2 linked regions of the Candidatus Microthrix parvicella Bio17-1 genome follow. The protein of the gene in region 1 interacts with the protein of each later gene in a pairwise test. Links are inferred from orthologs where the notes say so. Each region holds a gene or a part of one and is shown on either strand. Other genes may lie near its edges.

Evidence for each region.
Region 2: the proteins of ligA (region 1) and leuS interact in binary tests that used the Escherichia coli proteins (3 or more experiments, as listed by UniProt). The link is inferred for Candidatus Microthrix parvicella Bio17-1 from one-to-one orthologs.

The regions. Positions count from the first base shown.
Region 1 is NZ_AMPG01000002.1:707,823-719,749, forward strand. The notes cover bases 5,294-8,293. They hold ligA (NAD-dependent DNA ligase LigA), read right to left. Parts: upstream 7,841-8,293; coding sequence 5,747-7,840; downstream 5,294-5,746. Other genes in these bases: MPARV_RS22735 (HAD family hydrolase), read right to left, coding at 5,294-5,750; MPARV_RS0111440 (hypothetical protein), read right to left, coding at 7,837-8,293. Also shown: MPARV_RS0111405 (HpcH/HpaI aldolase/citrate lyase family protein), read right to left, coding at 1-846; MPARV_RS0111410 (SCP2 sterol-binding domain-containing protein), read left to right, coding at 995-1,432; MPARV_RS0111415 (glycosyltransferase family 2 protein), read left to right, coding at 1,480-2,445; MPARV_RS0111420 (Stk1 family PASTA domain-containing Ser/Thr kinase), read right to left, coding at 2,468-4,552; MPARV_RS0111425 (hypothetical protein), read left to right, coding at 4,619-5,071; more of MPARV_RS22735, read right to left, coding at 5,085-5,293; more of MPARV_RS0111440, read right to left, coding at 8,294-8,559; MPARV_RS0111445 (hypothetical protein), read left to right, coding at 8,613-9,602; MPARV_RS22740 (RDD family protein), read right to left, coding at 9,660-10,283; MPARV_RS0111455 (hypothetical protein), read right to left, coding at 10,280-10,963; tRNA 2-thiouridine(34) synthase MnmA, read right to left, coding at 11,043-11,927. UniProt on the Escherichia coli protein: DNA ligase that catalyzes the formation of phosphodiester linkages between 5'-phosphoryl and 3'-hydroxyl groups in double-stranded DNA using NAD as a coenzyme and as the energy source for the reaction.
Region 2 is NZ_AMPG01000001.1:1,678,283-1,690,626, forward strand. Bases 4,923-8,339 are described here. They hold leuS (leucine--tRNA ligase), read right to left. Parts: upstream 8,024-8,339; coding sequence 5,123-8,023; downstream 4,923-5,122. Other genes in these bases: MPARV_RS24640 (hypothetical protein), read left to right, coding at 4,923-5,041; MPARV_RS0108140 (DsbA family protein), read left to right, coding at 8,242-8,339. Outside these bases: MPARV_RS0108105 (carotenoid oxygenase family protein), read left to right, coding at 1-210; MPARV_RS0108110 (ABC transporter permease), read right to left, coding at 233-1,393; MPARV_RS0108115 (ABC transporter permease), read right to left, coding at 1,390-2,544; MPARV_RS0108120 (ABC transporter ATP-binding protein), read right to left, coding at 2,577-3,518; MPARV_RS22470 (YggT family protein), read left to right, coding at 3,672-4,190; more of MPARV_RS24640, read left to right, coding at 4,235-4,922; more of MPARV_RS0108140, read left to right, coding at 8,340-9,072; MPARV_RS0108145 (cytochrome c biogenesis CcdA family protein), read left to right, coding at 9,103-10,023; MPARV_RS0108150 (TrpB-like pyridoxal phosphate-dependent enzyme), read right to left, coding at 10,195-11,562; MPARV_RS0108155 (class I SAM-dependent methyltransferase), read right to left, coding at 11,585-12,344.

The sequences.
Region 1 (11,927 bases):
GATGTCGATCTGCACCGGGTGCAACGACCAGGCGCCAACGCAGCCCATCAGATAGGCGTTGCGGAACTGGTCCTCACACGCCACGGTGTCGCGGATGTCTCCAAAAGGGCCCCAATACGGGAAAATGCCGTACGTGGCGCACGCGTCCACCATGCGGGCCATCGTGTAGTGCCACAGGTCCTGTTGAAAGGTGGTGCGGGGTGCCTCGGCATCGTCGGGGTTGGGGTCGGCGCGCACGACATAGCCGGGGTGGCCGCCGCCCACGCGGGTGGTCTTCATACGGCGGTCGGCGGCAAGGTCGGCCGGGCCAAGCGACAGGCCCTGCATGCGGGGGCTGGCGCCGCAGATCTCTTCAACGTTGGCCACGCCTCGGGCCGTCTCCAGCAGCGCGTGCACCAGGATCGGCCGCTCCAGGCCGGCCTGCGCCTCGAGTTGGGCAAGCAACCGGTCGATGTAATGGATGTCCTCGGCGCCCTCCACCTTGGGCACCATGATCACGTCAAGCTTGTGGCCGATCGCCGGCACCAGACGGATGAGATCGGGCAGGCACCAGGGCGAGTCAAGGCTGTTGATGCGGGTCCACAGCTGGGTCTCACCGAAGTCGGTCGCCTGCGCGATCGACACCAGACCCTCGCGGGCGGCCTCCTTCTTGTCGGCCGAAATGGCGTCCTCAAGGTTGCCGAGCACCACATCGGCCTTCTTGGCGATGTCGGGCACCTTGGCGGCCATCTTCTCGTTGGACGGATCGAAGAAGTGAATCATGCGAGAAGGCCGGGCGGGCACCTCGCGGACTGGCATCGGGGCGCCGAGAGCGAGCGGGCGGAAGAAATCCTTGGGGGGTTGCATCGAGACCTCCTGGGGGTCGTGCCGGTGCCCGTCAGCGGGCGCGAACACCCTACCGAGTAACGAATCCTCACCGGGAAACCGCCCTCGATGCTAGGTTTGCCGACCGGAAACCGGCGCCGGATCGGTACATGAAGGGGAGAGTATCCACGTGGAGAAGCACAAGTTCCTAACACCCGAATGGGTGGCTGCGGCCACCCAGTTGCGCGAGGACCTCGGCGATGAGGTGCCGCCTCCAGCTCACGTCGTTCGCATGAACCAGGTGGTCACCGACGTGCCGGCCGACGTGTCCGACGGCGATGTCAAAGCCTTCATGGACACCTCGGACGGCGAGATGAAGATGGGCCTGGGTGAACTGGAGAACCCCGACCTGACCGTCACCCTTGACTACGCAACCGCCAAAGCCATCCTGGTCGACGGCAACCCCCAGGCGGGGATGCAGGCGTTCATGGCAGGCAAGATCAAGGTGCAGGGCGACATGACCAAGCTGATGGCCATGCAGGCCGGTCCGATCGACCCATCCGCCCAGAAGTTGGCCGAAGCGATCTCCGCCATGACGGAGGAGATCCAACCGGCAGAAGGCGCCTGAGCAAGATCGCCGACGCTCTGAACGATCGCCACCGGTGGGACGGGAGGGTGGCGTTCGTTCTTGCCGTGCGCAATGAGGAGGCCGACCTGGCGGCCACCGTCGAATCGATTCGCGCCCAGGTGGGCGGTGCCGGCCCGCTGGCCATCGCCGTCGCTCCCTCCGACGACGACACCTGGGTGGTGGCGCAGGCGCTGGCCGCCACCGATCCACAGATCGCCGTGGTCAGCAACCCGGAAGGCTGGGTGAGCCACGGGCTGAACCGCGCCATCGCCGCCACCGACGAAGAGTTTGTGGTTCGGGTGGACGGCCACTGCACCCTTCCCCCCGACTACACCTCTCTCGCCCTCGAGGCTCTGGATCGAACCAACGCCGACGTGGTGGGTGGCGTCCAGTCGGCCGTCGGCGGGCCGGGTACGCAGGAGGCCGTCGCCGTAGCCATGTCGTCACGCCTCGGAGTCGGCAACTCGCGATTTCATTACGGCGGCGCCGAAGGGCCCTCGGACACGGTGTATCTGGGGGTGTTTCGCCGAAGCGGTTTGGAGCGGGTGGGAGGCTTCGACGAGACGCTGCTGCGAAACCAGGACTACGAGCTGAACTGGCGCATCCGCGATACCGGCGGAACGGTCTGGTTCGTGCCGTCGATGGTGGTCACCTATCGGCCTCGGCCCTCGTTCGGCGCTCTCGCATCCCAGTACCGCCAGTACGGCACCTGGAAGCGAGAGATGCTTCGCCGGCACCCGCGCTCCACCAAGCTGCGCCAACTGGTGGCGCCGGTCATGGTGCTGGGCGTGACCGCCACAGCGGCGTTCGCACTCTGGGCCGAGGATGTCCGTTGGTTGGTGCCGGCCGCCGGCTACGCCGTCGCAGTCACCGTCGGAGGCCTCAACGCCGGACGCAGCACGTCGATGAAGAGTCGGGTCAGGGTGCCCGCCGCGCTGGCGGTGATGCACTGGGCCTGGGGCCTGGGGTTTCTGTTCGGCCGCCCGACACCACCGCCCGACACCACGGCCTGAAACAACGGCCTGAAACAACCGCTTACCGGGTGACGAGACGGATCGAGGTGCCCTGGGGGACCTCGGCGCCCACCTCCGGGTCGGTGCGCTCCACCGTGCCGCCTGCAGGCCCTTCGATGCCAAGCACGGTCAATCCCACCGCGCGCACCTCGGCGTCGGCCTCGGCCGCGGTCCTGCCGACCACGTTGGGCACGGCGACGTTCTCGCGAGCTGCCGACACCCGAACCTTCACCTCATCACCGATGGTCACCTGTGAACCCTCGGGTGGCTCGACCGACACCACATAGTTGAGCGCCACCGAGGGTTCCTGCACCGGTTCCACCACCGGCTTCAGTTGTGCCTTTTCCAGTTCGGCCACCACGCTCAACGCGTTCTTCCCCACCAGTTCCTTGGGGATCTGGCGGGGTTTGGCCCCGTCGGAGACCACCAGGTTGACGGTGCTGCCCTTGGACAGCTTCGTTCCCTCGGCGAATTCCGCCGAGATCGACATCACCGTGCCCGGTTTCGCGTCGGCGTTGTAGTCGCTCTCCACGTCACCCAGCTTCATTCCGGCGAACGTGATGATGTTCTCGGCGTCCTTCTGGCTCAGGCCCTCCAACTCGGGAAGCGCAACCAGGGTTGGTCCAAGCGACACGGTGACATCGAGAGACTCGCCCGCCCGCAGTTTGGTGCCGGCCGCCGGATCCTGGGTCAGCACCTCGCCGGTCTTGGTGTTGTCCCGCCGCACCTCGGTGGTGTTCAGCCGCCAACGACCGTCGGCGGCCTGGGCTCGAACCTCGTCCACGGTGGCGCCCACCACCTGCGGCACCTCGGCGGCCGAGGACAGCACAAAGCGTTGGACGCCAACGAGGAGCGCCAACACCACCACCAATGCGACGATCAGCCCGATCACCCAGTTGCGCCGAACCGCCAGTTCCTCTGGGGTCAACGGGTTCGACTCGACACCGGCGGCCGGATCATCGGGCGGTTGCTCGGCAGGCGGTTGCTCGGCAGGCGGTTGCTCGGAAGGCGGTTGCTCGGCAGGCACGGACGAACGCAGCGCAGCGGCCGGCTGCCGGCGCGGGGCCGGTGGCGGCTTGGGCGGGTCGGTCGGTTTGGCCTGGTCGGCGGCCGCAGCGCGGTGGTCGTCGTTTGCTCGACTTGGAGTCGTGGCCCCGGCCGCCAGGCCGACCGAGGTTCCGGGCGTTGCTGCGGTCTGTGCCGCCACCGTCGGCAGCCGATCACGAAGCGTCAGGCGCATGGATTCCAGCTCATCGCTGCGAGCGGTTGGGTCCATGCGGGGAAGCTCGACCTCGCTGCGATCCATCTGTGCGATCAAAGCCATCAGGCCGACGTCCAGCTGTCCGGCGGGCACCCGGCGCTCGGGGTCCGCACGGCCGGTCGCCCCGACCGCCCGGCCGATCCGCCCCCACCTTCCGTCAAGAGTGAGGTCGGTTTCGTGGCGCAGGCCCAGCGTGGCGTTGACGTCCCCGGCCAGCAGCGGAATATCGCCGGTGAGGGCCTCAGCCATGATCATGCCCAGGGCATACACATCGGTGGGTGGACCGGTTGTTCCGCTCCCCGCCTCGGGAGCCAGATAACGAAAGTCGGAGAACTGATGACCAGACTCGTGCGCCAGGATCCACGCCAGGGCTGCGTCGGACACCATCACCCTGCCGTCGGAGGCGATCAACAGGTTGGACGGATGGAGTCGCCGGTGGACCAGGTTGCGCTGCGCCAGATAGGCAAGGCCACGAGAGACGTCCACGGCCAACGCCGCAGTCTGCCCTTGCGACAGACCCTTGCCGGGCAGCATCAGTGCCCGAAGCGGACCGACGGCGGGCTCGGTCACGACGAACAGCTCGCGTTCCTCACCCCAGGCAATCACCCGCACCACGTTTGGATGGTCAAAGGAGCAGGCGGAACGCATCACGTGGCGGAAACGACGCATGAACCCGACATTTCGGGTCAGTGAGCTGGCCAACAACTTGATGGCCACCTCGTCGCCGCTGGTGAGGTCCTCGGCGGTGTACACCAGCGTTGAGCGCCCGCGACCCAAGAATCGCTCAAGCCGAAATTGGCCGGCGATCTCACGACCTCTGAGGGTTTCCGGCCGTCTGGGCGCCATCAGGTGAGAATGCTACCGGGCCACGCGACGGCGGTGAGCGCCCGTGCCCGTGGGAGACTGACAACCATGCTGAGGCCATACGGACCCAAGATCGCCATTCTCGCCATCGTGGCGGCCCTCGTCGGTCTCGTCTGGGTTGCGAACACGGCCACCACCGGCTCGGACGCTGCCAGCCAAAGCCTGCCCGACGAGGTCGACCGGCTGATCCCGGTGAGCGGTGGCACCATCCTGCGTCAGGCGACCGTCGGCATCGACGTCGCCGATGGTTACACGGCCAACCTCACGATCGACGGGGTCACGATTTCCGACCCCATCGAGTTCGCCGAGGGTACGGGCAAGCTGGTTCGCGATGGTTTGGTGATCAACGCCGAAACCGGTGTGATCACCTACACCCCACGGCCCGACGGCCTGGTCGAACGCTTCGAGACCGGCCGGAACTGCGTTGCGGCCAACGTGTGGAAGGTGAACGCCGAACCCACCAGCGGCCGCAACGTCACCTGGTGCTTCTCCGCCGCCTGAGCCGCCCTACTGCTCACCCGTCACTCAAGGAGGGCGGTGGTTCCAGACCGAGCAGCCCACACAACGTGACGGCGCACGCACGTGCCCCGATGATGTCGTGGGGCACGTCGAGCCCGATGAGGCCCAGCGCCCGTGCGGCGGCAACGTTGGACGGCGCATCGTCCACGAACACCGCTGACTGCGGGTCCTTGACGCCAACCCGCTGGAGTGCCAGCCGGTAGATGGCGGGATTGGGCTTACGCACCCCCTCGGCGGACGAATCGACGATGACGTCGACGGCGTCCATGGGCAGACCCGCCTTCCAGTGATCGGCGAACTCGACAAGGTTGTTGGTCACGATGGCGGTCGTCACCCCGGCTGCGTGCACCGCCACCAGCACATCGGTCATCCAGGCGCGGGTTTCGCCACCCGCCAACTCGGCGAGCACCACCCAGGGGTCCAGCTCAACACCGGCGGCAGCCGCGGTGGCCATGATCTCGTCCCGCGCGGCCTGGGCCGAGGTCTCGCCGCGCTCCAGTCGGTGCCACGGATGGGCCGTGTCCACCTCATAGGAGCCAAAGATCCACTCGTGACCCTGAACCGGGTCGATACCCAAGCGTTCGAAGGCCCGCCGGGCCGCCGCAAAAGGCGACTCGGTGAACACCCCGCCGTAGTCAAAGAGCACGGCCTCGGGGGTCATTCGGGCAACTCACCCGTTGCGAGAAACGCAACGAACGCCGGCTCATCCAAGATGGGTACCCCAAGGTCGTGGGCCTTGGTCAGCTTGGAGGCGCCGGGGTCCTCCCCCACCACCACCGCCGTGGTCTTTTTGGACACCGACCCCGGGGACTTGCCGCCGCGCTCCTTGATGGCCGCTGCGGCCTCCTCCCGGTTGAAGCCCTCGAGCGTGCCGGTGACCACCACCGATCTACCGGCCAACGTCTGGGGCAGCGTCGCTTCGCCCGTGCCCTCAAAGTTCAGGCCGGCGACCCGCAGGCGTTCGACGAGGTCGCGATTGTCCTCAACGGCAAAAAACCCTGCCACCGAGGCGGCGATAACGGGCCCGATGCCATCGATGGCGGCCAGCTCGCCTTCCTCGGCCGCCACGATGGCGTCCAGGTTCTCAGAGCGGCGGGCCAGCAGTTCGGCACCGGCGGGCCCCAGGTGCACGATGTTGAGACCCACCAGCAGGCGTTCCAGGGGCCGATCCTTGGACGCCTCGATCGAGGCGGCCAGGTTGTCCACCGAGCGTTGCTGATAGCCGTCCAGCCCTGCAATCGCCTCGAAGTCCAGCGAATAGATGTCCGCCACGTCGGACAGTAGGCCAAGGTCGATGAACCGTTGGAGCTGCCGCTCACCCAGCCCATCGATGTCGAGGGCTCCTCGCGAGGCAAAGTACGCCAGGCGGGCCAGCCGTTGGAACGGGCACTCGGCATTGACGCAGCGATGCTTCGCCTCCCCCTCCGGACGCACCAGGGTGCTGCCAAGCGGACACGGGCAGAGCGTGGGAAACACCCATGGCCGTGTGCCGACGGGCCGTTCTGCCAGCACCGGGGCCACCACCTCAGGAATCACATCGCCGGCTTTGCGTACGATCACCAGGTCGCCCGGCCGGACGTCCTTGGCCGCCACCTGATCGGAATTGTGCAGGGTGGCCATGCTCACGGTGGAGCCCGCCACCAGCACGGGCTCGAGCACCGCAAAGGGCGTGGCGGCGCCGGTTCGGCCGATCGACACCTGAATGTCGTGAAGGCGGGTGGTGCGCTCCTCGGGCGGAAGTTTGTAGGCGATCGCCCATCGCGGCGCTTTCGAGGTGGCGCCCAGGGCCCGTTGTGCGGCCAACTCGTCGACCTTGATCACCACACCGTCGATCTCGTAATCGAGGTCGTGGCGATGTTCCACCCAGTGCTCGACGAAGTCGATGACCCCGTCGAGCGAGTCGAAGGTGGCGGTGTTGGGATTGACGGGGAAACCAAACGACCCCAACCACCCGAGTACGGCGGCGTGCCCGGGCGGGTGTTCGGCGCCCACCAACTCGCCCAGCTGGTAACACCAGAAGCTGAGGTGACGGGTGCGGGTGATCGTGGCGTCCTTTTGACGCAACGATCCGGCGGCGGTGTTTCGAGGGTTGGCGTAGCGGGGTTCGCCTGCGGCATCCCTCGCCTCGTTGAGCAGGTTGAACACGGCCACGGGCAGGTACACCTCGCCCCGAACCTCCAGCACCTCGGGAGCGTCCCCGCCCAGATCGTGGGGGATTTCCGAGATGGTGGCGACGTTGGCGGTGACATCCTCCCCCACCCTGCCGTTGCCCCGGGTGGCGGCCCGAACGAACCGGCCGTTCTCATAGCGAAGCGACATGGCCAGGCCGTCGATTTTCAGCTCACAGCTGTAATGCACCGGCGACGTGACACCTGCCGAGTCGAGGCGGCGCCGAACGCGATCAGCCCAGCCGCGCAGTTCGTCGATCGACATGGCGTTGTCGATGCTCATCATCGGCACTGCATGGCCGACCTCGGCGAAGGTTGCGTTTGCGCTCGTGGCACCGACCACGTTGGTGGGACTGTCGTCGGCGGCCAGTTCAGGGTGCGCGGCCTCCAGGTCGGCGAGTTCGCGCATGGCGGCGTCGAAGTCGGCGTCGGACACGGTGGGGTCACCGGCGTAATACTCGGTATTCCAGCGGGTCAGCGTGCGACGCAGTTCCTCCACCCGTTCCGGTGCCGGGACATCCACACCGTCGTCGGCACCGTTCCGGCGGCCGGCCGCCTCGGGCGGCGGCGTCTCCTCGCTCACGACGGCCCCGTGCTGGATGTGGACACGGGACCGGCCAGCCGCACGACCCCCAACGGCAGACACTCGGCATCGGGGTGGCCCGGGAGTGCGTCACCAAGCGCATCGATCGGCGCGCTGTCGCCCGGCCTGGAGAGGGCCACATCGTCGCTCGCCTCGCCGGTGGTCACGTCCTCCTCCCCATCGAGAAAGCCAACCACCACCTGAAAAGTGCCCCCACGAACGCCCGGCTTCAGGATGAGGGTGCCCCCCACCCCCACGCGTCCGGTCGTGGCATCGGTGTCGCAGCGGTCGATGCTGAGTTCGTAGTCGTCGGCCGGTACCTCGGCTGCCGCCGAACGCAGGTTTACCTCGTCGGCGCGGTTGCTGGCGGCCTCGAAGTTGCCACCGATGCTGTGGCCAACCCCCACCGCCCACAGCACGGCCCCCAGGACGAACACCAGCACCACCGCGCCCAGAATCAAGAGCCTGCGTCGACGCTGACCGGGGGCCAACTCGCTCTGCTCCCACGGCGCATCCTCGCCGACCGGCATCTCGATCTTGGGCCGATCGCTGCGCTTCGCCCCGGTCGGGCGAATGTCAAGGTCCGATTCGGGAGGAAGCGTGATCGGTTCGTCGAGCGGGGCCACATCGTCAAACTGGACGCCGTCATCGGGCCCACGAGCCGGATCGGGCCCGGGTGCGGCGTCGGGCTGTGACGTGTCATCGCTGGGTAGGGGCACGGGTTAAACCTCCGACTTCGACGCTAGCGGGCGCGGTGGGACAATCTTGAGCGATGGATGCCCCTACACCTCTCTGGATCGTGCGGTTCGCCTGGCTCACGCTGCCGTTTCTGGCCTGGGCCGGCCCTGCGGCGGCCCTCGACGGAGCATCAGCCGCCTCGACGGTCACCTTCGCCACCGTTGGCTGGTTGTTGTGGGCGATGGTGCTGGTGTGTTCTGCGCTGGTGCGACCGGAGTCATTGGTGTTGTTGCGTCTGCTGGTGCCGCTGGCCCCGGCAGCCACCGCCATCGGGCTGCTGCTCGCCGCGGGGGACGGCATCCTGGTGGCGGGCGACACCGCCACGATTCTGGCCGTCGTTGGTTTCGTCACGGGTGTGGTGGCGGCAGCCCTCATCATGTTGCCGTCGATCGGCAGGTACTTCCTCAACGGCGACAGCTACGGCGCTGAACGTCGGTACGGCCTTCGTTGCCCCGGCGCGCTGGTGGTGACGATTGGTCCCCTGTGGCTGGCCGGCGTCGGTCTGCCCGTTGGCGCCGTGGCGGCGCTGGCGGCTGGGCGCTGGGCACTCGGGATTCCGGCATTGCTGATTGGCATCCTGTTCGCCGCCTGGCTGTGGGCCGTCACGCGTCGACTCGCTCAGCGATACGTCGTCTTCGTGCCGGCGGGACTCACCCTGGTGGACCCCCTCGCCCTGGCCGATCCGGTGCTCTTCGCCCGCAACCGGACGCTCAGCGTCGCTCCGGCTGCCACCAACCCTGCCGGGCCCGACCCCGACGGTGCTCCGGCGAGCGAACGGGTCGATCTCAGCGGAGGCGCGTTGGGGCTGGCGGTCGAGTTGCGAACCGATGGGCCCACCGAGGTGATCACGCTCAGCCGACCGAGCGACCGCACTCACGGCGACAACCCCCCTGGCAGCCTGAGCGACCGTCTCCAGAACGTCCGCATGGGCGTGCCCAGAGAAACGTCGGCGGTGCTGTTCACCCCCTCCCGCCCGGCCGAGTTTCTGCTGGATGCGCGTCGCGTCGGCTTTGGTCAAGGCTGACCAACAACACAGAACTTCGAATGGCGGAAACGGGCGCCACGGTCTGCACCGTGTCGGTTATCCGCCCGGCTGTGCACCCTGTGACGGGGCCGGTTGCGAAGTGGGTGAGGAAGCCTGCACCTCATCGGTGGCGGGGGCGCTGTTGCGGGCCAGGAACCTCAGGCGGGCGGCCCGGGCGTCCCAGTCGTACACGACCGATGATCCGGCCAGCACGTCGTACAAGGTCCTGCGCCGCCCATCGACCAGCGCCCACAGGAACCCGAAGCCGAACGTGACGAACCCCAGCGGAAACGTCACCGCTCGAACCAGCGCCTTGCCGGGGGACAGCACGGCGCCGTCGGTGCGCACCACCCGGATTCCGAAGAGCGCCATGCCCGGGGTACGTCCGCTGGCCGCCCACGGATAGGTGAAATACACCAACCACCACAGCGCGTAGGCCACAGTGGCCACCGCCGTCGGGATCTTCAAATCCGATGCCTGCCCGTTGATCGCACGATTCCCGGCATCCAGGAAGGCCAGGGTCACGGTGTACAGCCCGTTGACGATGCCCTGGTCGACGGCATATCCCACCAGCCGGGTGACCGGCCCCGCATAGTGACCCTGGCGGGTCACGGCCAGTTGTTGGGCGTCAGGACCAACCGCTGCGCCAAGGCCGGTGCCGGATGGGACGAAGGTGGTCATCGGGGTTCCCCCGGCGCCGCGGCGGCGCCGGCATCGTCGGGCACCAACAACGGGGGCCCCTTCGGAAGCCCCGATCGGTCTCGCCGCAGGAGTCGGGCCATCCACCGATCGACGAAGCCGTCCAGGCCGACGCCCTGTGCCCTGACCACGTCGAGGGCCTCGGACGCCACCCCGCTGGTTGACTTGGCGATGATGCCGCCCAACTCGGTGTTCTGAACCAATGAATCAACGTCGATGCGGCCGACCATGGAGTTGATGTCCACCCGGGTCAACAACGCATCGATGTCCACCCGTTTCATCAACGCGTCGATATCGACCGCCGCCATGATCGAGTCCACATTGACCCGGGAAACGACGCCGTCCACATCGACCCTGGCGACGACGGCGTCGACGTCAACCCGAGCGACCACCGCGTCCACGTCAACCTGCGCCACCACCTCGTCCACGTCGACCCGGGCGATCAATGCGTCGACGTCCACCTTCTCCATCAGCGCATTGATGTCGATGCGGTCGATCAGAGCACCCACATCGATGCGGGCCAACACCCGGTCGAGGTCGAGCCGGTCCAGCAGGTCGTTGAGATCGATGCCGGACAGAATCTCGTTGAGGTCGAGCGCACCGGTGACCGCCGAGGTCACCCGGCCAAACAACCCGCCTCCAGATCCCTGATCACCGTCCACACAACACTTTGCCACCTGACGGCCGGAAGTGCGGCAACCTCCGGGGGTGTCTGCAACCCGTCGCCGGGAACGGCGATCGCTACGGGCCGGGAGCCTGCTCGGCGATGCCGCCGCCGAGCACCACCTGTGCGTTGCCGTCGAGCGGGATGGAATACAACACCACCGACTGTCCGGAGGCCACGTAACGCTCCGGCCGGTCGAAGACGACCCGGTCGTTGCCGTCCCAGGCAGCGTTGCGAACGGCGCCGTGGGCGGCAGTCTGCACCTGCACCCGGGCACCGCGCTCCGGTGGAGAGCCACCGGCCCATGTCGGCTGCGACAGGCTCAGCGCCGTGACCTCCAGGTCGGCTTCGAATCCAACGGTGACCGTGCCCGCATCCAGGTCGACCGCGGTGGCGTAACGACGCCGGCCGCCACCGGGCAGACCCAGCCCCTTGCGCTGGCCGGGCGTGATCAATTCCAGGGCCGGAACGGTGCCCACCTCGGCACCGTCCGCCGTCACCACCCGTCCCGGCGTGAGGTCGATGCGACGCTCGAGGAACGCTCGTCGTCCGTCGGCTCTGGTGATGAAGCACACATCCTGGGAGTCGGGCTTGTGGGCGGTGCGCATGCCCAGGGCATCGGCGCGGCGGCGCACCTCGTCCTTGGTCAGATGCCCAATGGGAAAGCGGGTTCGCGCCAGATCGTCGGCCGACAGCATGTGCAGCACGTAGGACTGGTCCTTGGCGTCGTCGGCACCCCGAGCCAGCCGGGGCCCGTCGAGGGTGGACACGATCTGTGCATGGTGACCCGTGGCCACCGCATCGAAGCCCAGTGCCCGGGCCCGCCGCAACAATTTGTCGAACTTGATGTGTCGATTGCACTCCACGCACGGGTTGGGGGTGCGGCCCTGCGCGTGGGCCTCGACGTAGGGACCCACGACCGCCCGCTCAAAGTCGTCGCCAAGCGCGAACACCAGGTGTTC
Region 2 (12,344 bases), on another replicon or contig:
GGCCATGTGGGCGAATCGGTCTTCGCTCCCGACCCGGCCGGAACCGCCGAAAACGACGGCTGGCTGATCAACGCCGTGTACTACGAGGGTGGCGACCGCACCGACGTGTGTGTGCTGGACGCCCGAGATGTCGAAGCCGGGCCCATCGCCCGCGTGACCATGCCCCAACGAATCCCCTTTGGATTTCACGCCAATTGGTTTGGGGCCTGAGCGGGCCCCGACAACCCGGGAATCACATCGCCCTCGAGAGCGACCGCTGCAGCAGCCACGCGCCCAACGGCAACAGCAGCGCTGTCATGGCGACCAGCACGCCAAGCTGCGGGAGCACGTCGGCTACGCCCCCGCCGCGTCGCTGGATCTCGGCGTACGCCTCGTAGGCCCAGCGGTGCGGCGTAAGCGCCGAGACCACCGTCAGCGAGCTGGGGAACAGCTCGATGGGCAGCATCGAGCCCCCAAGCCCGGCCACCACCAACCCCAACCCAATGCCCAACCCACCGGCGGCGTTGGCATTGTCCATGAGCGACCCCAGCACCATGGCAGCCGCGGCGCTGACCCCGGCGAACGAAGCGACCACCAAGCCCGTGGCCAGGGGATCACCCCAGTTCACGCCGAACAGCACAGCGGTTCCCACCACCATGTACAAGCCCTGGGTCAAGGAGATCACAAACCGACCCAGCACCTCACCGCCAATCACCTGGCCTGCGGTCACCGGGGCCGACAGCTCGCGTCTGGTCACCCCCAGCTCACGCGACTGGATCAGCATCGCCGATCCGGTGAGCGCCGTGAGAAACATGAACAGTGACAGTTGCTGCGCTGCGCCGAGATCGAACTCTCCCAGCCCGGCAAACTCGTCGCCCAGATCCTGCCCCACCAGGGAGACCGTCAGGGACGGCCCAACACCGTCCACCTTGTCGAGCGAGCGCTTCGCCTCGCTTGGCCCGACCCCCGCGTCGGTCATCGCCCGCACCGCCGCCCGGTTGTTGGACAGGGTGGCGAGCACCGACTGCACCGTGGCAACACTCGCCTGACCGTTGGCCTGGCTGCCGGGGATCACGGTCAGCTGCACCGATTGGCCGGCGGCCCACCTGGCCTCGTGGGTTGGCGACACCAGCACGGCGACGTCGGCCCGGCCCCTGGCCACCACCTCGCGAGCAGTACCCGCACCGTCGAGGCGATCAACCGCCAGGTCCTGTCGCTTCAGCCCTGCGCTCACCTCCTGGGCCAACGGCCCGGAACCAACCAGCATCACCCGGCCGGCCGACCCCGAATCGCCGAACTGCAGGCCGATGGCCACCACCAGCAACATGGGTAGAACCAGCACGAAAAAGAAGTTGGACCGGTCACGAAAGAACCTCCTGAGCGAGGTGGTTCCGATGGCCAGCACCGCGCTCATGTGAACACCTCGTCATCACCAAGCAGCGCCGCAACCGCCAGCGAGACCGCGGCAAAGACAGCGAATACGGCCAACGGTCCACCCAGGTCGGCGACCCCTGCGCCGCCGTTGGTGAGACCCAAGCCTCGGATGAACGCAGCGGTAGGGGTCAAATCGGAAAGGCGAGCCAACAGCCCGCCACCGCTGATGGGGAAGAACGATCCGCCCAGCACACCCATCAGGATGCCGATCACCGAGGTGGCCGCTTGCGCCTGCTCGGTGGTGCGGGCCACCCGGGTGACCAACAGAACCAGGCTGGTCACAGCCATCACCGCAGCGACGATCATCACCGTCACCGGCACCATCCTGCCGAAACTGGCGCTGAAGAGCAGCGCACCGACCCCCAGCAACACGGCGGTGGAGACCACGCCGAGTATGAAGCTGACCAGCACTTTGGCCAGCAGGATCGAGCGAGGCGGAATGGGCATCGATGCCAGGCGCGGCAAGGTGCCCTGCTCCCGTTCCTGGATGTAGGTGATCACACCGAAGCCGATGGTGAAGAACATGAACAGGGCGGCCTGCCCCGCCACCAGGTAGCCGCCAGTGCTCAGTTGCTCATTGGACGGCCGTCCCGCCTCGGCCGTGAGCGTCGGAGGCGACGTGGCCACCGCCTCTGCGATCTTGGAGACGTCCGCCCCTCGAATGCCGAGACCTCCCGCCGCTGTGGCCGCCTGCGATCCGGTGGCCACCCGCTCGACGTAACCCGACACGATTGATCCAGCCACCCGAGGTTCCAAACCGCCGTCGCCGGGTTCGATCAGCTCCACCTTGGGTGACCCGCCCTGCCGGACCGCGGCGTCAAACCCGGCCGGGAACACCACGCCCACCGTCACCGAGCCCGACTCGACATCGGCGGCGAGGTCATCGGCCGACGACAGCGCCACCAGAGTGGCGGTCACCTTCAGACCGTCCACGGCCGACAGCGCCTGGATCAGCCCCTGCGCAACCCGGTCGTCGGGTTCGGCGGCCACCCGAACAGTGATCGGTTTCAGCGACTCCGAAGAGCCCAGCCCGGAGAACAACAGGTTGAACACGATCATGATGGCGATGGGCACCACCAGGGCGAAGATCAATACCGATCGGTCACGAATCCGCTGGCGCAGGTCACTCACCGCCATGATCCAAATGGCCGACAGGTCCACGTTCAGTCCCTCAAGGCACGGCCGGTGAGGTTCAGAAACACCGACTCCAGATCGGGACGCGCCACCTCCACATCGGTGACCGACATGCCCGCCTCAGCAGCCGCCCCGACGATACCGGCGAGCGCCACCGGTGCGTCCTCCACGGTCAGGTCGATGTTGCGGCGATCACCGGTGACCGATTTCACCGCCCCAAGACGACGAAGCGCAGTCGTAGCCGCCTCAAGGTTGCCGGTGCCTTCAAGGTGCACCCGATCGGTCTCGCCGGTGAGCACCAACAGTTCGTCGCGGGTGCCCTCGGCCTGCATCACACCGTGGTCCAAGATGCCGACGCGGTCGCACAGCCGCTCGGCCTCCTCCATGTAGTGGGTGGTGTACAACACGGCCATCCCCGAAACGGCCAACGCTTCAACCGATTTCAGGATCGAATTGCGTGACTGAGGATCCACGCCCACCGTCGGCTCATCGAGGATCAGGAGTTCGGGTTGGTGCAGCAGGCCAATGCCGATGTTGAGGCGCCGCTTCATTCCACCCGAGTACTCCTTGGTGAGATCGCCGCCGCGATCCTCCAACCCGATCACGGTCAGCACCTCGTCGATGCGACGTTTCAATTGATCGCCGCCCAACTTCTGCAACCGGCCGAAGAACCGCAGGTTCTCTCGGCCGGTCAGGTCGGGGTAGATGGCCAGTTCCTGAGGAACCAGGCCGATGTGTGCCTTTGCCGACACCACTCCCGGCCCGATCGCCTTGCCCAGGATTCGGGTCTCGCCCGCGTCGGGCCCCAACAGTCCGGCAACCATGGAAATGATGGTGGTCTTGCCGGCGCCGTTGGGGCCAAGCAGACCGTAGGTTTCGCCCGGCTCGATACGAAACGACACGTCGTCGACGGCGGTGAGGTCTCCGAAGCGACGGACCAAACCATTCGCCACCAACACGGGATCGGTCATTTCGAGCCACCTTTGCTGGTTTCCATGGGTGTGCTGCGTTCGAAAGAGTCCGGCTCCAAGCCGGATGTTCGTGTCTAGCACCCTGTCTCGCACGGCGGGCGAAAGAACGGTCACGGTCACGGTCACACCGGGAATCGGCAGTACCATGCTGCGGTGAATCAGAACCAAACTCCTCAAACGGTCGAACCTGGCAAGAGCCACGACTCCTTGCTTCGGATCCCGGCCCTCGTGGTGCGAGTGCTCGGTTACATGATCTACGCCTACCTGGTGGTGGTGGAGGTGGTGCTGGCGCTTGCGTTCACCCTTCAACTCCTCGGCGCGAATCCAACCAGCGAGTTCGTCAGGTGGATCTATCGCAGCTCCGATCGGGCGATGAACCCATTCCGGGGCATCTTCGAACCGATCCAGCTGGGAACATCCAGGCAGGCGGTGCCCGCTGTGTTCGACACGTCGTTTCTCTTCGCCATGGTGATCTACGGCATCGTCTGCATTGCGGTGCACATGGGCGTCACCTGGTTGGGTGATCGAATCCATCGCATGGACCGTGACCGCTCCCGTCAGGCCCGCCTCGATGCCTACGCAGATTCGGCCGACACCTACCCGGTACAGCGCCCCGACCTGATGGGTGGCGCAACCCCCACATCAGACCCCTCACCAACCGAGGTTCTGTGAACGCCGACGGCCAAGCCGGCCGACCCCCCATCGGACTTGTAGCCGTGACCATCTCCGTTGCCATCGCCTGCGTGGCGCTGCTCGCTTCGTGCGGTGACGACGGTGCGCTCGCAGGCACCGGCCCGATCTCCTCATTGGCGGACGATGCCGGCGTCACCACCCCAGACATCACGCTGCCCGACGTCAGCACCCCCGACATCACGCTGCCCGACGTCAGCACCCCCGACATCACGCTGCCCGACGTCAGCACCCCCGACATCACCGCCCCCGACGGCGGCGCCACCACCAACACGCAGGCTCCGACGTCAACCGCTCCACCGACGTCAACCGCTCCGGCCGTCGACACGTCCGATGAGGACAGCGGCCTCGGGCCGTTCGGCCTGGTCACGTTGGTGTTGCTGGCCGGACTCGTCGGAGGGCTCATCGTGTGGTCGACCCGCAGCCGGGATCATGCATCCGCCCAGCCATCGGCGACGACCTCCCAGAGCCTCGACAGATTGTTGGACGATGCCCGATGGGCACACCAGCAGGCGAGCGAGGCCGCCCGGGCCACCGACGTCGGCCGGGTCGCCGCTGCCTGGCCGGTTGCGCGGGAGCACTTCGCCGACATCGAACGCTCTGCGGCGGGCATCGACATCCAGGATGAGCTCCTGACCAACGCCGTCGACGGTGTGGGCCGATCGGTGGCCCAACTACGGGGGGCGCTCGACACCTTTGTCGACGCTCTTGGCGCTCACGCCGGCGGCCACCTCGATGCGCTCGGTCCGGTTCGCAACGCCGTGATCGCCAGGTGCGACACCCTGGCCACCAGGATCCAGGCGCTCGTCAGCGCCCGCGCATCCCAAATCTGACTTCGACGACAACGCCCACAAAACCGAAGACGTCAGTTCAAGGCAACCATCGTCGCCAGGGCGGCGACCACCACCTGTCGATCAGACGACGACGTTCACCATTCGGCCGGGCACGACGATGACCTTGCGGGGCGCGGCGCCCTCGAGGTGGGCGGCCACATTGTCGACTACCAGGGCCGCAGCCGTCATGGTGGCCTGATCCGCATCGGCGGCCACCGTGATGTGGCCCCGCACCTTGCCATTGACCTGCACCGGCAGCTCGATGGTGTCCTCGACCAGCAGTGCCTCGTCGACGGTGGGGAACGGCGCCCACACCACTGAGGTGGCGTGGCCCAGCTTGGCCCACAGCTCCTCGCCAAGGTGCGGGGCGACGATGCCGAGCAGCTGCACCATCGGCTCTGCCACCTCGCGGGCCACTGGGGCGGCCGCCTTGGTCAGATGATTGTTCAGCTCGATCAGCTTGGCGATGGCGGTGTTGGCGTGGAGCGCGTCGAGGTCTTCTCCCACCCCGGCCACGGTGCGGGCCAGCAGACGACGGGTCTCGTCATCAGCCGATTCATCGGTCACCGTCAGCTTGCCCGAGTCCTCATCGACCAGATTTCGCCAGAGGCGCTGAAGGAACCGCTGCATGCCCACCACATCGCGGGTGCTCCACGGGCGCGACGACTCCAGCGGCCCGCCGGAGAGTTCATAGAGGCGGAAGGTGTCGGCCCCGTAGGCGTCGTACATCTCATCGGGCGTCACCATGTTCTTCAGGCTCTTGCCCATCTTGCCGTACTCACGGTTGACCGGTTGGCCCTCGAAGAAGAAGCCGTCGTCGGTCTCGGTGACCTCCGAGGCCTCCACGTACTGGCCCCGGGCGTCGGTGAACGCATACGCCTGGATGTAACCCTGGTTCACCAGTCGGTGGAACGGCTCCGGTCCACTGACGTGGCCCAGATCGAACAACACCTTGTGCCAGAAGCGGGCGTACAGCAGGTGCAACACGGCGTGCTCGACACCGCCGACGTACAGGTCGACACCGCCCACCGTGGACGGCTCGCCTTCCCCGCCGGGACGCGGGCCCATCCAATAGGCCTCAACGTCGGGGTCGACAAAAGTCGCGGTGTTGGTCGGGTCGAGGTAACGCAGCTCGTACCAGCACGATCCGGCCCACTGGGGCATGACGTTGAGCTCGCGGCGGTAGGTCTGCGGGCCGTCGCCCAGGTCGACGTCGACGTTCACCCACTCCTCAACCCGGCCCAGCGGCGGTACCGGGTTGGAGTCGGCATCGTTGGGATCGTGCGCCTGCGGCGAGTAGTCGTCCACCTCCGGCAGCTGCACCGGCAGCTCCGAGTCGGGCAGCGATCGGGGACCATGCTCGTCCCACACGATGGGGAATGGCTCGCCCCAATACCGTTGGCGGCTAAACAGCCAATCTCGAAGCCGATAGGTGATGGCGGCCTCGCCACGGCCAACCGACTCCAACCAGCCGTTGATCAGCGCGACCGCCTCAGCGATCGTGTGCTCGCCGTTCAGGTCGATCCCGCCGTTCAGGTCAGCAGAGCCGACGTACTCGCCTTCCCCAACGAATGCCTCGGGCCAGGTGCTCGTATCCAGGCTGGGTTCGATATCGCGAACCTCGAACCACGCTGCGGGCGGCTGCTGGATCGCGGTGATCTGAAGGCCATAATCCCGAGCGAACTCGAAGTCACGTTCGTCACCCGCCGGCACCGCCATGATGGCGCCGGTGCCGTAGCCCATCAGCACATAGTCGGCGACGAAAATGGGAACCTGTTCGCCGTTGACCGGGTTGGTGGCAAACGCCCCGATGGCGACGCCGGACTTCTGGCGGTCTTCCTGGCGCTCACGGTCGGTCTTGGCCGATGCGGAGGCTTGATAGGCCTCGACGGCCTCATGGGGCGACGGCGCCGCGGCGCCATCGGCGGTTGCCTGCGTCCACCGCTCGGGCGTGCCGTCAGGCCAAGCGTCGCCGACCAGCGCGTCCACCATTGGGTGTTCGGGCGCCAGCACCACGAACGTGGCGCCGAACAGCGTGTCGGGCCGGGTGGTGAACACCTCGACGTCGCCCGCCTCGGTGGCGAAGCACACGTTGGCGCCGGTGGACCGACCGATCCAGTTGCGCTGCATCACCTTGATCGGCTCGGGCCAGTCCAGCAGGTCGAGGTCGGCCAGCAGCCGGTCGGAGTACGAAGTAATCCGCATCACCCATTGGCGCATGTTGCGGCGGAACACCGGATAGTTGCCGATGTCGGATCGACCCTCGGCGGTGACCTCCTCGTTGGCCAGCACGGTGCCCAACCCGGGGCACCAGTTCACCGGCATCTCGGCGGAGTACACCAGGCGATGATCGTCGATGATCGCCCGCCGCTCGCCCTCGGCCAGTTCGTTCCATGCCCGACCGTCGGGAGTAGGCCGCTCGCCCGACTCGAATGCGGCCAGCAGTTCGGCAATCGGACGGGCCACATCGGCCTCAGTGTCGAACCACGACTCGAAGATCTGGGTGAAGACCCACTGGGTCCAGCGGTAGAACTCAACGTCGGTGGTGGCCACCGAACGCCGCGCGTCGTGGCCCAGGCCGATGCGTCGCAACTGGCGGCGCATGGTGGCGATGTTGTCCTCGGTTGTCGTGCGGGGATGTGCGCCCGTGCGCACGGCGAACTGCTCGGCGGGCAGACCGAACGCGTCGTAACCCATGGCGTGCAGCACATTGTCGCCCCGGGTGCGGCGGTAACGGGCGTACACGTCGGTGGAGATGTAGCCAAACGGATGGCCCACGTGCAGACCCGCGCCCGAGGGGTAGGGAAACATATCGAGCACATAGCGGCGCGGCCGATCGGCCACCGCTTCGGGATCGGCCAGCGGCCCCGCAGGGTTTGGTGCCTCGTAGGTGCCGTCGGCCTCCCAGCGGTCCTGCCAGCGAAGCTCGATCTCGGCGGCCAACTCGGGGGTGTATCGATACGGGGGGAGCGTGTCTGCCACGCGGCGAGGTTAGGCGAATGGCCGCGAACCAACGAAGCGCTTGCGACTCCGTCGGGTTCATCGCCACCCGGGGCGACGCGGGAGGCCGCGACTTGACGGCCCCCAGAGGTGAGCTGCAAGAAGACGACGCCTCCTGAACCCTCCGCCACCAGGTGGCCGCTGAGGTACTGCCACCGCCGCGATGTGGGAGAACGAAGCCCGATCGTTACCCTCCGGGGATGAAGCTCCCCCGCCTCCTGATACCCGTCGTGGTGTTTGTGGCCGCCGGCGTCGCCGTTGCGGTGACCGTCCTCAGTGGCGACGACCCGGCCCTGGTGGACACCTCGGGTATCACCGCCGAGTCGGCCGACAACGGCGAACCGCTGGGCCCCAGCCCCGAAGTGGGTGAACCGACGACGACACCGCCACCGGTGGATGGGCCCAACCGGGAACGGATGGCGCCGCTGCGGGTCACCGACGAGGGTATGACGATCGGCGATGTCGACGCGCCGCTGGTGATGGTGACCTTCGAGTCGTTCGGGTGCGGATGGTGCGGCCACTTCCACACGTTGACCATGCCCAAGCTGATCCAGAACTGGGTGGACACCGGCAAGCTGCGCATCGAGTCCCGCATGCTGCCCTACGAGCAACGGGCAAACCCCGGGGCACTGGCCGGCACCGCTGCCGGCATGCAGAACAAGTACTGGGAACTGGCCGAGGTCATGTACCCCTACATCACCGGAGGCGCGGAGCCCCGCTTCGACGGCGCCAAGCCGAGCGCTGCTGAGATGTCCGCCTACCACCAACGCCAAAGCGAGCCCGCAATGTTGGCCAAGATCCAAGAGGTTGCCGACGACGTCGGCCTGGACTACGACCGGTTCATGACCGACTACCGATCCGCCGAAGCCGCGCAGCGGGTGGCCACCGACTCACGGATGGCCAATCAAATTGGGTTCACCGCCACCCCTGCCATGGTGGTCAACGGCGTGCCACAGGGAGGGTTCTCGAGTTACGAGCAGATGAACAAGTTTTTGGCAGAGGTGCAGGAGTCCAGCGAGTCGACGTCGTGATGAACCCAGCGCCATGAGCGGGACAGAGCGGTGAGTCCGGCCGGCGAGATCGGCTACGTCGCCGCGTTCCTGGGTGGACTGCTGGCTTTGCTCAGCCCGTGCGGAGCGTTGCTGTTGCCGGCCTTCTTTTCGTACGCGTTCGATCGCCGCAGCCAGTTGCTGGCTCGCACCGGCGTCTTCTACCTCGGGCTGTTGACCACACTGGTGCCCTTGGGGGTGTCGGCGTCGGCGGCCACGGTGTTCGTCCGGTCGCACCAGGAGACGGTAATGACCGTGGCGGGCATCGCAATCGTCGTGCTCGGCATCGTCACCGCCTTCGGCGGGGGGTTCGTGTTGTTCCGTCGTTCGGGCGAATCGGCGGTCACACAGACCAACCCGATGTCGATCTACACGCTGGGGTTGGCCTACGGCCTCACCGGGTTCTGCACCGGGCCGATCCTCGGATCGATCCTGGTGCTTGCCGCGGCGGGTGGGCAGCCGGTTCGGGGCGGACTGCTGCTGGCGATCTACGGGCTGGGCATGGTGGTGCCACTCGTCGTGCTGGCGCTGACCTGGGGCAGCATCGGGCAGCGGGTCAACCGTTGGCTTCGAGGTCGGACTGTCCGCCTGGGACGACTGACGTTCCACTCGACCTCACTGATCTCTGGCCTGGTCCTGGTGGCGGTCGGCGTTTTCATGGTCGTCAACGGGGGCAACCTGGTCGAGTCCAACACGCTGGCCCTGGCCGGGGCTCGCGCCGAGGAATGGGCCACCAACCTCGGCGGGCGCGTGCCGGACGGCCTGTTGGCGGTGATCGCGTTCATTGCCGCCGGGGCGTGGCTCTTCGTGGCCTGGCGACGCAGCGGGGCCTCTCCCGCAGAGGCCGGTCCGAACAGCCCGGATACGACCGACAGCTCCAGCTTCGATGATTCGGTCGACGCTTCACGGCAGGGCCCGTCAAGCAGACCGTAGGCATCGCCGACATCGCGCTTGCCATCATGCTTGCTTGACCCAAGTGAGCCGGCGCGGAGACAACGAGATCGTGGAGCGGGCGAAGCAGGCTGCATTCGACAGCACCTTGCGGGCCGCGGCGTCCACCGAGCGGTTTGGACTGGTACCAGCAACTCTCGGCCAGGACTCCGCTCAGTCGAGGACCGGCACGGCCTCCATGGCGGCGGCGATCGCCTCGTCGGGCAGGTCGTAATCCTTGAGTCCACCGGCCAGGTAGTTCTCGTACGACGCCAGGTCGAGGTGTCCGTGGCCGCACAGTGCGGTGAGGATCACGCGCTCCTCCCCCGCCTCCTTGGCGGCCTGGGCCTCGCGGATCGCAGCTGCGATGGCGTGGGTCGGCTCGGGTGCCGGCACGATGCCCTCGGCCCGGGCGAACTGAATCGCCCCGGCGAAGCATTCGGTCTGCGGAATCGAGATCGCCTCAACCAGGCCCTCGTTGTACACGTGGCTGACCAGCGGCGACATGCCGTGGTAGCGCAGGCCACCGGCGTGGATCGGCTCGGGGATGAACCCGTGGCCCAGCGTGTGCATCTTCAGCAGCGGGGTCATGCCGGCCGTGTCGCCGAAGTCGTAGCGGTACTCGCCCTTGGTCAGCGTGGGGCAGGCTGCCGGCTCGACGCAGCGGATCGTCGGGTTCATGTTACCGGCCAGCTTCTCGCGCAGGAACGGGAAGGCGAGGCCACCGAAGTTGGAGCCGCCGCCGGTGCAGCCGACCAGCACGTCGGGGGTGACACCCACCTTGGCCAGCTGCAGCAGCGCCTCCTCGCCGATCACCGTCTGGTGCAAGAGCACGTGGTTGAGCACCGAGCCGAGGGCGTAGCGGGTCTCGGGGTCGGCCACGGCCATGGCGACAGCCTCCGAGATGGCAATGCCCAGGCTGCCGGGGTGATCGGGGTTCTCGGCCAGCAGCCCGCGGCCAAACTCGGTCAGCTCGGACGGACTGGGGTGCACCGAGGCGCCCCAGATCTCCATCATGGTCTTGCGGTGTGGCTTGGCCCGGTACGAGGCCGCCACCTGCCACACCTCACACTCCATGCCGTACTGGGCGGTGGCGAAGGCCAGCGCCGAGCCCCACTGGCCGGCGCCGGTTTCGGTGGTCAGCTTGGTGACGCCCTCAGCGTTGTTATAGAAGGCCTGTGGGACCGAGGTGTTGGGCTTGTGCGACCCGGCCGGGCTGACGCCCTCGTACTTGTAGAAGATCTTGGCCGGGGTGTCGAGCAACGCCTCCAGGCGGTGGGCCCGGAACAACGGGCTGGGGCGCCACAGCTTGTAGACGTCGAGCACGCCGCCGGGGATGTCGATGTAGCGATCGGCGGTCATCTCCTGCTCGATGAGCGCCATCGGGAACAGCGGCGCCAGGTCGTCGGGACCTGCGGGCTCGTGCGTGCCCGGGTGCAGCGGCGGTGGCGGCGGCGTCGGCAGGTCGGCGATGACGTTGTACCACTGCGTGGGCTGCTCGTCTTCGCTGAGAAGGATCTTGGTGGGCATGTCGTCGGCCATGACCAAGACGGTACCCGACCGGTCACCCCGGCTTGCGGGCCACCGTCTTCCAGTTGAGGGTGAGCAGCTCCTCTGCTTCGGCCTGGATGTAGGAATCGGCCTTGGCGTTCATCCGGTGGATCATGGCGTTGACCTTCGTGGGAATGATCCGAACTTTGGCCAGCGCCGCCACCGCCGCCTCGTACCTGCCGTACAGCGAGACCTCGCGCTTGATCATCTCGACGGCGCTCCTGCCCTCGGAGTCCAGCAGCTCGAAGCCGGTCGCCTTGTAGGCGTCCTCCCAGTACTTGTAGTACCAGAACCCGCCAAACACGGTGAGCTCACGGGTGTCCTGGATCAACCCCCGTTGGTGCGCGTTGTCCCGGTCGTAAGCGTCGAGCGCGGCCACGTCGTTCACCACGAACCGTCCACCCGGCTTCAGCACCCGCAGCACCTCACGGCAGGTCGCCTCCAGGTTGGTCACGTACGTCATCGGCTGGATGGCGTAGACCGCATCGAAGGTCTCGTCCGGGAAGTTGAGCGGCACGTTGAAGTCGCCGACGTTGAAGTTGGCGCCGTTCAGGTTGGGGTTGCGCCAGGCCTTGGCGATCTGTGAGCGATCGATGTTGATGCCGAACAGCTCGGCTCCGGTGAGCTCGGCCATGTGCTCGGCGATCGCACCGCAGCCACAACCCAGGTCCAGGACCTTGGCACCGGGTTTCACGTCGAGATCGTCGGCCACGATCCGCTCGAACAGGATCTGGTTGTCGAGCACCGACGTGGTCGGGTCGACGGTGGGCGGC